3 regions of the Anoxybacillus andreesenii genome follow, and region 3 is predicted to be linked to each of the others. Evidence: riboswitches for the same ligand, from Rfam matches in the RefSeq annotation. Region 3 holds a riboswitch; each other region holds the start of a gene.
What was found. A riboswitch is a leader RNA that binds a small molecule or an ion and turns the genes downstream of it on or off. The one in region 3 is predicted to bind S-adenosylmethionine.
Positions count from the first base shown of each region.

Region 1: it holds a riboswitch for S-adenosylmethionine, as region 3 does, so the genes downstream of both, metK (methionine adenosyltransferase) here and J2S07_RS07760 (methionine ABC transporter ATP-binding protein) in region 3, are expected to answer to the same signal.
Region 2: it holds a riboswitch for S-adenosylmethionine, as region 3 does, so the genes downstream of both, J2S07_RS14700 (methionine biosynthesis PLP-dependent protein) here and J2S07_RS07760 (methionine ABC transporter ATP-binding protein) in region 3, are expected to answer to the same signal.

Region 1 is NZ_JAUSTU010000013.1:136,448-140,463, reverse strand. Features, by position in the region: gene pckA (phosphoenolpyruvate carboxykinase (ATP)) at 1-329, opposite strand, end outside; gene J2S07_RS14420 (thiol-disulfide oxidoreductase DCC family protein) at 588-962, shown strand; SAM riboswitch class I at 1,038-1,182, shown strand; gene metK (methionine adenosyltransferase) at 1,371-2,570, shown strand; gene J2S07_RS14410 (gamma carbonic anhydrase) at 2,771-3,289, opposite strand; gene J2S07_RS14405 (alpha/beta hydrolase) at 3,442-4,016, shown strand, end outside.
Region 2 is NZ_JAUSTU010000014.1:59,529-63,544, reverse strand. Features, by position in the region: gene J2S07_RS14725 (DUF6501 family protein) at 1-99, opposite strand, end outside; gene J2S07_RS14720 (hypothetical protein) at 149-364, opposite strand; gene J2S07_RS14715 (gamma-glutamylcyclotransferase family protein) at 529-1,380, opposite strand; gene sda (sporulation histidine kinase inhibitor Sda) at 1,597-1,722, shown strand; gene J2S07_RS14705 (hypothetical protein) at 1,814-2,032, opposite strand; SAM riboswitch class I at 2,229-2,339, shown strand; gene J2S07_RS14700 (methionine biosynthesis PLP-dependent protein) at 2,521-3,645, shown strand; gene J2S07_RS14695 (bifunctional homocysteine S-methyltransferase/methylenetetrahydrofolate reductase) at 3,671-4,016, shown strand, end outside.
Region 3 is NZ_JAUSTU010000006.1:29,277-33,292, forward strand. Features, by position in the region: gene J2S07_RS07755 (O-acetylhomoserine aminocarboxypropyltransferase/cysteine synthase family protein) at 1-1,046, shown strand, start outside; SAM riboswitch class I at 1,154-1,266, shown strand; gene J2S07_RS07760 (methionine ABC transporter ATP-binding protein) at 1,500-2,525, shown strand; gene J2S07_RS07765 (methionine ABC transporter permease) at 2,518-3,186, shown strand; gene J2S07_RS07770 (MetQ/NlpA family ABC transporter substrate-binding protein) at 3,203-4,016, shown strand, end outside.

The DNA.
Region 1 (4,016 bases), on a different contig from region 3:
AAGCCTTTAAAAACAAATACCTCTTCCTTTTCCTTTAAATAATTGATAACCTTATTATAAAGACGGTCAAAAGTATCCTCAGAAATGGGCTGATTGACAGAACCCCATTCAATTTTATCCTTAGAGGAGCGCTCTTCAACAATGTATTTATCTTTAGGAGAACGGCCCGTATACGTTCCTGTAGTTGCGCGAACAGCACCTGTCGACGTTAAAACTCCTTCATTGCGTTTTAAAACCTTTTCGACTAACTGAGGAACAGAAAGCTGTACATGAACATTGTCTTGTTGTAATAATGCATGTAATTCGTTCGAGAGGCTAACTGAATTCATTTGATGAAAACCTTCTTTCAGCAATTTATTTTATTTTGACCTATTCGGGAAATGTCGAATAGAATATTGACAAATTTTCAGCGCAGTTACTTTCGTGCAGATTGGAAGTTTAAACGATTACATCTCAGGATTAGTATAACACATTGGCTTCATTAGTCTATACTAATGATGGGAATTTTCCCTATTTTATTTCGGATTTTTTCCAGTAAAGTTTAGTGTTAATGTATTCAATCCGAATCACAGATGGGAATGGTAAAAATGAAAATATATGCATTATATGATGCCAATTGTACATTGTGTCAGGAGTCAAAAAGGATTTTTCAAAAGATAGATAGAAAAACTAAAGTGAATTGGTTATCGCTTCAGGAATATGAAAAGACAGATCAAGAGTATTCCTTCAGTGCAATAGAGCTAAGAAGGGAACTGCATATCATCCTTCCTGATAAAAGGGTGCTAAAAGGCTTTGAAGCGGTACGGAAGCTTCTCCTAATTAGTCCGTACACTTTTTTAATTGGAGCCTTCCTCTATATTCCCTACATGCATGTGATTGGCCGCCCCATATACGGATGGATAGCCAAAAGGCGGCATCAATTTAAAGCACATAAATGTAGCGATGACAGTTGTTCACTGTGAAAAATTTATAATAAATATAGATTTCTGTTGACACTATTGTATCCTTTCGATAAGATTTTAATTTGAACGGATACTCTCTTATCCCGAGTAGGTGGAGGGACAGGCCCTATGAAACCCAGCAACCGGCTATGATGATGGAGAAGGATCAGAAAAGATCACTCTCAGTGCTATGGCAACGGTGCTAACCTGAAGCAAGGTATCGATCCTTGAACGATAAGAGTGAAAGGCTAGAAATGGAATCTTCAACCTTTCCTCATAGGGAAGGTTTTTTTATTTGCCCCTAAGTAGCGGCGGAGCCCTAGAATTAATCATAAAAAGATCATGTTTATTTCATACTACATAGGGAATGAGTACCGTATCAAAACGAGGTGGGAGTCCTCGAGCATATATATTAAAGGAGGAAATCGGATGTCAAGAAACGCTCGTTTGTTTACTTCTGAGTCAGTTACGGAAGGTCACCCCGACAAAATTTGTGATCAAATTTCTGATGCGATTTTGGATGCTATTTTAGCAAAAGATGCGAATGCCCGTGTAGCTGCTGAAACATCTGTTACGACAGGTCTTGTATTGGTGGCGGGAGAAATCACAACATCTACATATGTGGACATTCCAAAGATTGTTCGTGAAACCATTCAAGAAATTGGTTATAATCGGGCAAAATATGGCTTTGATGCAGAGACATGTGCAGTATTAACCTCGATTGATGAGCAGTCAGCTGACATTGCTATGGGCGTTGACAAGGCACTAGAGGCCCGTGAAGGAAGTATGACTGAGGAAGAGATTGAAGCGATTGGAGCCGGGGACCAAGGTTTAATGTTTGGATTCGCTTGTAATGAAACGAAGGAGCTCATGCCTCTTCCGATTTCGCTAGCGCATAAATTATCTCGTCGTCTTGCCGAAGTACGCAAGGAAGAAATCCTTCCATATCTTCGCCCAGATGGGAAGACTCAGGTTACGGTTGAATACGATGAAGAAGGGAAACCGGTTCGCATTGACACGATCGTGATTTCAACTCAGCATCATCCGGAAATTTCGCTCGAACAAATTCAACAAGATATTAAAGAGCATGTGATCAACCCAGTTGTACCAAGGGAGTTAATTGATGACAGCACGAAGTATTTTATTAATCCAACAGGTCGATTTGTGATCGGTGGCCCACAGGGAGATGCTGGGTTAACGGGTCGAAAAATTATCGTTGATACCTATGGCGGTTATGCGCGCCATGGTGGTGGAGCCTTCTCAGGTAAGGATCCGACAAAGGTGGACCGTTCGGCAGCCTATGCTGCACGCTATGTCGCCAAAAACATTGTTGCTGCAGGACTGGCAGATAAGGTGGAAGTACAGCTAGCCTATGCCATCGGTGTTGCCAGACCAGTTTCTATCTCTGTTGATACCTTTGGAACGGGGAAGGTAAGTGAGGATGTACTTGTGGAGCTCGTGCGTAATCATTTTGATCTACGTCCAGCCGGCATTATCAAAATGTTAGATTTACGTCGTCCAATTTATAAGAAGACGGCCGCATATGGTCATTTTGGGCGAACTGATATTGATGTTCCTTGGGAGCGTACAGACAAAGCAGATGTGCTTCGAGAACAGGCTGGAAAATAGAATAAGTAGGCTTTGTTAATGTACAGTGTTGATTATAGCCTTATACGTGAACGTGAACGGGTTTTATTCGGTACGAATAACTTAGAGAACGTACACGTATAAGGGGATATGAAGATCAACAACAAAAGATAACCGAGCCAATACGTTAAAAAGAAGTTACATCGTTTATGTGTAACTTCTTTTTTCTCACATGGAAGTGGTTATGAATTTTGCTGTAAGGATTTATAGTACTGTCCTTTTTCTGCATACTCTCTTGAAATTCTTTTCATATCGGCAATGTCGTCTTCATTCAGTTCCCTTATAACCTTCGCTGGTCTCCCAAAAGCAAGGGTGTTTGGTGGGATTTTCTTACCTTGAGGAACCAAGCTGCCTGCTCCAATAAATGCACCTTCTCCAATCTCAGCTCCGTCTAGAATGATCGAGCCCATACCAATTAAAGCTCTTTTACGAAGGATGCAGCTATGTAAGATCACCTGATGCCCCACTGTTACCTCATCCTCGATAATGAGAGGATTATTAGGGCTTTGATGGAGGACACTATTATCCTGGATATTGACCTTCTTACCGATGATCGTTGGGGCTACGTCTCCCCTTATAACCGTGTTAAACCATATGCTTGACTCATCGCCAATTTTAACATCTCCAGTAATGGTGACATAATCAGCAATGAAGGCAGTTGATGAAATGTGTGGCCATTTGTTATGAAATGGATAAATCATAAACCATCTCTCCTTATTTTTATGGGTAATTTCATTCTACCGAATAATATAAATAAAGTGTGAATAATTGTTTTCGGAGCAGTAAATTCATGAGTTGATCTTTTGTTTTGTGCTAAAATAATGATAGCTTCAAGTCGAAGGAGGGGAAATTCATGTGGAAGTGGGAACCAGACGGAGAGGCAAAAGGAGTTATTGTCATGGTGCACGGTGCTTTAGAGCATCATCGCCGTTACGGCTGGCTAATTGAAATGTGGCGTCAGGCTGGTTTTCAGGTCATTATGGGCGACCTGCCAGGGCATGGGATGACGACAAGATCTAAACGAGGACATATCGACTCCTTTGACGACTATTTAGATGAGGTCAAGGCGTGGGTTGAAACCGCCTATCAGTTTGATTTACCAGTGTTCTTGCTCGGTCATAGTATGGGTGGACTTATCACCATTCGTTTATTGCAGGAGGAGAATCTCAATCTTGCCGGTGTCATCCTTTCTTCACCGTGCTTAGCGCTCGTGAATAGGCCAGGAAAAATACTAAATGGGATTTCTTATCTTCTCAACGTGATTGCGCCCGAATTAAGATTAAATTCAGGCATTAGTGTCGATATCGCAACGCGGAACAAAGAAATTCTGGACATTGATCGAAATGATACTCTTTATATTGATAAAATTTCTATCAGGTGGTTCCGTGAATTGGATGCTTCCATGAAGCTTGCCTTTGAGGAGCTTCA
Region 2 (4,016 bases), on a different contig from region 3:
AACTGTTAAAGCATGATGAACAATATATTTTTCTGCATTCGTATGAACGCACTTTACCTGTTTTAGTGTTTCGGAATGGTTCCATGTTAGATGTCTCATTACTGTATCTCCTTCGTTCATTCTTTTCATTTCATTATAGGGAGAAAACTTAATTCTTTGCAACATGATTTTGAATAAGTGATAGCTTCCTGCTTATTTTAATAATTTTTTGTTCGTCAAATGTAAAAAATTCACCTGTAATAACATTTTTTAAGGTTATATAGGTGCGTTCACAAATTTCATCTAAGCGAATAAACTCAAGATTCGGGTAGCTGTGATGATCATACACCACTTCATAATAGCCATTTTCAATAAATAGCTTCATAGATACCCCTTCCTTCTAAGGTAGTGGTGCTAATCATTACCCGCCCAGTTGCTTGTATGAAACATTTTTCCTATGAAAAACGGTGGCGCCTTCGATTGAAAGGCAATTTGTTCACGAAGATTAGTCAAAGAAGTCTCACCTTTTACTCATCGCAAGGAGAATATTCAGCCCACAAACTCACAGCCAAGCCTTTTTAATTCAGCCACAAGCTTGTTATAATACGCTTCGCTCACCCTGCCCTTAGAGCCTCTTAAGATTTCCTCGGCATAATGAGCTGGAGGTGCCTGCTCCGCCTTTTTATCGTACACATGGAAGGTTAGAACATCGTTGTACTCTTGCTCGTCAACGGTAACATCGACAAAGGTAGCACGATACCATCCTGTGTAAAAGCCTTCCCGCTCAAATAAATATTCGACAGCCTCCAAGGGAACCTCGTATAAAATGCCTTCTACCACTCCCCCATCCTCAATAATATCCGCACGTCCACCATCTGCCACGGAGAAAAGATATTTCATCGAATACCCGTCTAGCCTGCAAGCCCCGACAACCGCTTGAAAAAAATGATCCACATTCGCTTTCTGGAATCTTTCAACATCCATGCAAGACCCGTAAGCAAAATAATAAAGCTTGTTCGGCTTAGATTTCATGAGTTGATGAAGCTTCCAGTCCCCAGAGGAAATCGCCTCTTTTGCAATGGCTCGGTTTTCCACATAGGTAATGGCCCTTGTCCTGTTGAAGTCGGTATAGACCTCAACCTCCATTCGCTCATATAAATGATCCTCGTTTTCAGGCTCATAACCCTCTAGCCAATCGAGCTCTTTTAAAATTTCATCATCAATCTCATAAAGTTCTCCGTATACCTTTTTCTCATTGGATTTCCTCATAACCGGGTAGCCCAGTCCAGTATCAAATAATTCTCCATATACCCATGCTTGCTCCGCAAGAACACGAGCAGCTTTTAATTTATCATGATTTTTTTCGTGTTTCCTCAAGGTTCCATAGACAAAAACCTTCACTCAAATTCCCCCTTATGCTTGTCACAGCTTGATCCTATCCTATAATGATTTCTTCATTCTGTAAAATCGATTAAGAGGCTGGAATGCTGAGCCTAAGTTCGATGAATAATTTTTTGAAAATTTCGTGAAAAGGGTTTTCAAAAGAAAAGAAATCCATTACAATGAATGAACATAGATTTACAATCCTTTTACCAGGAGGTATGCATATTGAAGATTATGAGTAATGAAATGTTGATTGTCTCGTATCGTGATGCATTGAAGTCGGGGAAGGATAAGGAATGGGCGCAATTGTTGAAGGATGAAATAGAAAAGCGAGGACTAAAGCCTTTTAAGAATAAGTAATGCCAGGGGCCACCGCTCAATACGAAGCGGTGGCCTTGTTATATTAAAAAAAGCTTACCCGTCAGGCAAGCTTAAGAGCAATGGATTTACGTCATGAAAAATCTAAAAGGTTTAAATACAGCTGGGCAGGTGATATTGGATAATTCCTCTTTTCTTTTACGTTGGACTCGATGGTTTCCTGTACATCGAGCGGAAAATCCATATGGCCACAATCTGTCCATTTTGAAAAAATCGCACCAACCTCCACTAAGTCATTGGTACTTTCTTCATATTCCAAATAATGATGGTGGCAACGGCTCCTCAATGGCACCACAATTCCCTCCTATTTTTAAGGTAACAGTTCAGTACCTTGTTATTATATTCATTATATACCAAATATTCTAAAAATTTATGTCAATATTAAGAACATTTACAGCTTTCCCTTACACCTTCCAAAAAGATTGTTTTTACAATTACTGTTGACTTTATTCTGTTAATGTAGTAAATTTTAGAAAATTGAATCTAATTTCTTATCAAGAGAGGTTGAGGGTCTGGCCCTATGAAGCCTCAGCAACCTGCAAATATTTGCAAGGTGCTAATTCCAGCAAGTTTTTTAGTTAAAACTTGGCAGATAAGAAGAACGGCTTATTTAGCAGATAAAAGTCTTCTTCTTATAAGAAGGCTTTTATTTTTTTCTCTAGGTTCTTGTTTTATCGCCTTATACGTGAACATTCTCTAAGGTATTCGTACCGAATAAAACCCGTTCACGTACACGTATAAGCCCATATCAAACAGCATTTTAACAAAGGAGTGTGGACCATGTACCAACCAGATACGAAGCTAGCCCAAATCGGCAACCGAAGTGAAACAACCACCGGTGCCGTCAATCCACCTGTCTATTTCTCAACTGCCTACCGCCATGAAGGAATCGGTGAATCAAGTGGGTTTGATTATATTCGTACGGGAAATCCAACAAGGAACATTCTTGAATCGGCCATTGCGGAACTCGAGGAAGGGGATCAAGGATTTGCCTGCAGCTCTGGAATGGCGGCTATCTTAACTGTCCTCTCCCTTTTCCAATCAGGGGATGAATGGATTGTTTCTAAGGATTTATACGGAGGCACCTATCGACTACTTGAGCAGTGTGCCAAGAAATGGGGGCTCAAGGTTTCCTATGTCAACACAAGCTGTACTGAGAGTATCAAACGATGTATCAACGAACATACAAAAGCCATCTTTATCGAAACACCAACAAATCCTTTAATGGAGCAAACCAATATCCAAGAGGTTGCCGAACTTGCAAAAAGACATCAGCTGCTTCTCATCGTGGACAATACCTTCTATACTCCTTACATTCAGAAGCCGATTGCTGAAGGAGCCGATATTGTTGTCCATAGTGCAACCAAATATCTAGGCGGACATAATGATGTGCTTGCGGGACTGGTTGTGGCTAAGGGGGAAAAGCTTTGTGAATCCCTCGCTTTTTACCATAACGGTAATGGAGCAGTTTTGAGCCCGTTTGATTCCTGGCTCCTTATACGTGGAATGAAGACATTAGCGCTGCGAATGGAAAAACACGAGCAAAATGCGAAGGAAATCGTGCAATTTCTATCTAAGCATGAAGCAATAACCGATGTCCTGTACCCAGGTAGAGGGGGAATGCTCTCCTTTCGGGTTCAGGATGAAAAATGGGTGAATCCTTTTCTAAAGAACTTAAAATTGATCACCTTTGCTGAAAGCTTAGGAGGCGTCGAAAGCTTTATCACCTACCCTGCTACCCAAACGCATGCCGACATTCCTCTACAAATTCGTCTTGAAACGGGAGTGGACAATCGCTTGCTACGCTTTTCCGTTGGCATTGAACATACGAAGGATCTAATTAGTGATTTAGAACAGGCCCTATTGGAAGCAAAAAAACAATCAGCCTTACAAACTACGCTTTAACAAGACTATAGAAAGGAGTGAGAATATGAGTTTCCTAGAGAAATTAAATCAGCAAATATTAATTGGGGACGGCGCGATGGGAACCCTTCTCTACTCCTATGGCACAGGGAGTTGCTACGAGGAGCTGAATCTCTCCCATCCCGAAGAGATACGCAGTATCCATGAAGCCTATATTGAGGCCGGCTCTGATCTCCTACAAACGAATACATATGCCGCTAATTACTTGAAGCTCGGAAGATATGGATTGGAGGAATCTGTCAAGGAGATAAATAGCGCCGCTGTTAAGCTGGCCAAAAAAGCCGCGAAAAGCCGAGGTTATGTAGTCGGAACGATGGGTGGAATCCGTAGCATCACCCCAATGGCATTTTCAC
Region 3 (4,016 bases):
CGGCCATTACGACCGCAATCCTGAATCTTGCAGGAGCAGGAGATGAGATTGTAGCTGCTGGCAATCTGTACGGGGGGACCTATAATCTTTTTGCAGTGACACTCCCAAGATACGGAATTAATGTGAAGTTTGTTGATGCAACTGATCCGAATAATTTTAAAGAAGCCATTACCGAAAAGACAAAAGCACTTTTTGCCGAAACAATCGGAAATCCGAGCCTAAGAGTGTTGGATATTGAAGCCGTAGCAAATGTTGCACATGAAGCTGGAATTCCACTAATTATCGATAATACCTTTGCAACTCCGTATCTATGCCGTCCAATCGAGCATGGAGCTGATATTGTTATTCACTCAGCAACGAAATGGCTCGTAGGGAATGGGACGACTCTTGGAGGAATTATTGTCGATGGTGGTAATTTTGATTGGAATTCTCCGAAATTCCCTGGGTTTGTTGAGCCTGATCCAAGCTATCACAATATTGTTTATAGTGAGGCACTTGGTGCTGCAGCGTATATTACGAAGGCTCGGGTCCAGCTGCTACGAGATATTGGTCCAGCGCTAAGTCCGCTTAATGCTTTCCAATTTACACTTGGCATAGAAACGCTTCATGTCAGAATGAAGGAGCATATCGCAAATACGAAGAAAATTGTCGAGTATCTGCACAACCATCCAGCAGTTTCATGGGTTTCTTATCCAGGTGATGAAGGACATCCTGATCAGGCCCTAGTGGAAAAATATTTACCGAAGGGAGCTGGCTCGGTTGTTGTCTTTGGAATTGCAGGAGGCAGAGAAGCGGGAGCAAAGCTTATTAATCAGCTCGAACTATGGGCACATGTAGCTAACGTAGGAGATGCAAAGAGTCTAATTATTCACCCTGCTAGTACGACTCATCAACAGCTGGACGCGGCAGGGCTAGCAGCTGCTGGGGTATCGGAGGATCTTGTTCGACTTTCCATAGGGATTGAGAATGTAGAGGACTTAATTGAGGACCTGGATCAGGCCATTGAAGCCGCAACAGGAATATCCTCCATTACCGCAAAGGCCTAAGCAAATCTAATAGGCTAGTAAAATCTTTTTCTGTTGACACCCCATTATTTCCGTGATAGTATAAATGCTATATTTAAACATGTATACAAATTGAATAGATGGTTTTACTCTTATCCAGAGAGGTGGAGGGATGTGCCCGATGAAGCCCGGCAACCGTCAGTGGTCGACACTGAAATGGTGCCAATTCACACAAAGCAAATATTGCTTTGGCAGATGAGAGAAAGGGAACTTGTCTTATTGATGCCTTTCTGCTTTTCTGCGGGAAGGCATTTTTGCATTATTTGGTACCTGGTACCGCTCGTGGACTTTTTGTTAGATTTGTCCGTCTGGGGTGGACAGTAGGGTGAATGAAAACCTTTGGTGAGAGAAAGATAACTGTAGCATTCTTGCTTATACGTTTAAAACTAGGTATTTATGTAGGAGTAATCGGATTGAAAATGGGGTGAGCAACAATTGATTTCTATACAAAATGTAAAAAAAATATACGCTTCCAGTAAAGGAAAGGTTACCGCTGTTGATCATGTCAGCCTCGAAATAAAAGAAGGTGAAATCTTCGGTGTCATCGGCTATAGCGGAGCCGGAAAGAGCACGCTAATCAGAATGTTAAATGGTTTAGAAATTCCAACAAGTGGCTCTGTTGTGGTAGCCGAAAAAAAAGTTTCCAAGATTAAGGGAAGTGAGCTTAGAAAGGCCCGGCAGGAAATCAGTATGATCTTCCAGCATTTTAACCTACTTTGGTCAAGAACGGTAAGAGAAAACATTGCTTTTCCGTTAGAAATAGCCAGGATTCCCAAGAGTCAAAGGCTTAAGCGTGTGGATGAGCTAATTAAGCTAGTCGGTTTAGAAGGAAGAGAGGATGCTTATCCTTCCCAACTCAGTGGAGGGCAAAAACAAAGGGTTGGCATCGCAAGGGCGCTTGCTAATAACCCGAAGGTATTGCTTTGTGATGAAGCAACCTCTGCACTTGATCCACAGACGACAGATTCTATCCTTGAGCTGCTTGTGGATATTAATAAACGGCTCGGGTTAACGATTGTTCTTATCACCCATGAAATGCATGTAATTCGAAAAATTTGTCATCGTATAGCCGTAATGGAAGAGGGCAAAGTGGTCGAAATTGGGCCGGTGTTAGAGGTGTTTAAGAATCCCCAAGAACAAATTACAAAACGATTTGTCCAACAAGTTACAGAGCCCGAGGAAACAAGGGAAACAATTGAACATTTAATTGCCTTGTATCCTACTGGAACGGTAGTCCAGCTTGGCTTCGTGGGAGAAACAGCTGAGCAGCCTCTTATCACGAATTTAATCAGAAATTTTGAAGTGACGGTTAATATTTTGCAGGGGAAAATTTCGCAAACACAAAATGGATCTTATGGTACTCTGTTCATTCATTTAGACGGTAACCAAAATGACATAGCGAAGGCGATTGAGTTTATCCAATCCCAGCAAGTTGGAGTAGAGGTGATCAAGAATGCTTAATGAACTCTTTCCAAATGTTCGATGGGAGAAGATGTGGGAGGCAACAGTAGAAACTCTGTATATGACAGGGATTTCGGTAATAGCTACGTTTATTTTAGGAATTATTTTGGGGTTGTTGCTTTTCCTAACAGCGAAAGAAAATATATGGGAAAATATGCTAATTAATAAAATTATAAGTGGATTTGTTAATATTTTTCGTTCAATCCCTTTCATCATCCTAATTGTGCTACTTATACCCTTTACCAAACTACTGCTAGGGACGATGATTGGGGAAAATGCCGCCCTTCCGGCTTTAATTATAGGTGCAGCACCGTTTTATGCAAGAATGGTAGAAATCGGTTTAAGAGAAATTGATAAAGGGGTTATTGAGGCTGCAAGATCAATGGGTGCTAAGACAAGTACAATCATATGGAAGGTACTTCTTCCTGAATCTATGCCAGCCCTTGTTTCTGGGATCACCGTTACAGCGATTGCACTAGTGGGCTATACCGCAATGGCTGGTGTTATCGGTGCAGGAGGTCTAGGGAATCTCGCTTATCTTGACGGATTCCAACGCAGTAGAAATGATGTGACCTTGATGGCAACCATTATTATTCTGGTCATTGTTTTTATTATCCAATTTATTGGAGATTTTATTACAAACAAATTAGATAAGAGATAAAGAGGAGTGTATTTTCATGAAAAAATGGTTAACAGTTTTATTTACATTCGCACTGGTTTTATTTTTAGCTGCATGTGGTACATCTGAGAATGCCAACACTGAAAAAGGTGGAAATGCTGATAATGGTGGGGAGAAATCAGAGGAATCAACAAAACTGGTTGTTGGAGCTTCAAACGTTCCCCATGCTGAGATTTTAGAGGAAGCAAAGCCGCTGCTTAAGGAAAAAGGAATTGAGCTACAAATTGAAACCTTCCAGGATTATGTTCTACCTAACCAAGCATTAGAGTCAGGGGATTTAGATGCTAACTATTTCCAACATATCCCATATTTGAATAGCCAAATTGCAGAGCATGGCTATGATTTTGTCAACGCTGGTGGAATACACATTGAACCGATTGGAGTCTATTCGAAGAAATATAAGAGCCTTGATGAATTACCAGAAGGTGCAACCATTATCATGAGCAGCTCTGTACCTGATCACGGACGTATTTTATCGCTACTTGAAAAAGAAGGGCTCATTACTTTAAAAGAGGGCGTTGAGAAAACAGAAGCAACCGTTGACGATATTGTAGAGAATCCAAAGAAATTAAAATTTGATACTGAATATGAGGCATCCTTACTTCCACAAATCTTCAATAATAATGAAGGAGATGCAGTACTTATTAATTCAAACTATGCGATTGACGCTGGTCTAAATCCATTAGAGGATGCAATTGCAATTGAAGAAAGTGATTCTCCTTATGTAAACGTCATTGCTGTTCGTAGTGGGGATGAGAATAAAGAAGCAATCAAGACGCTTGTAGAAGTGCTTCGCTCTGAAAAAATTCAAA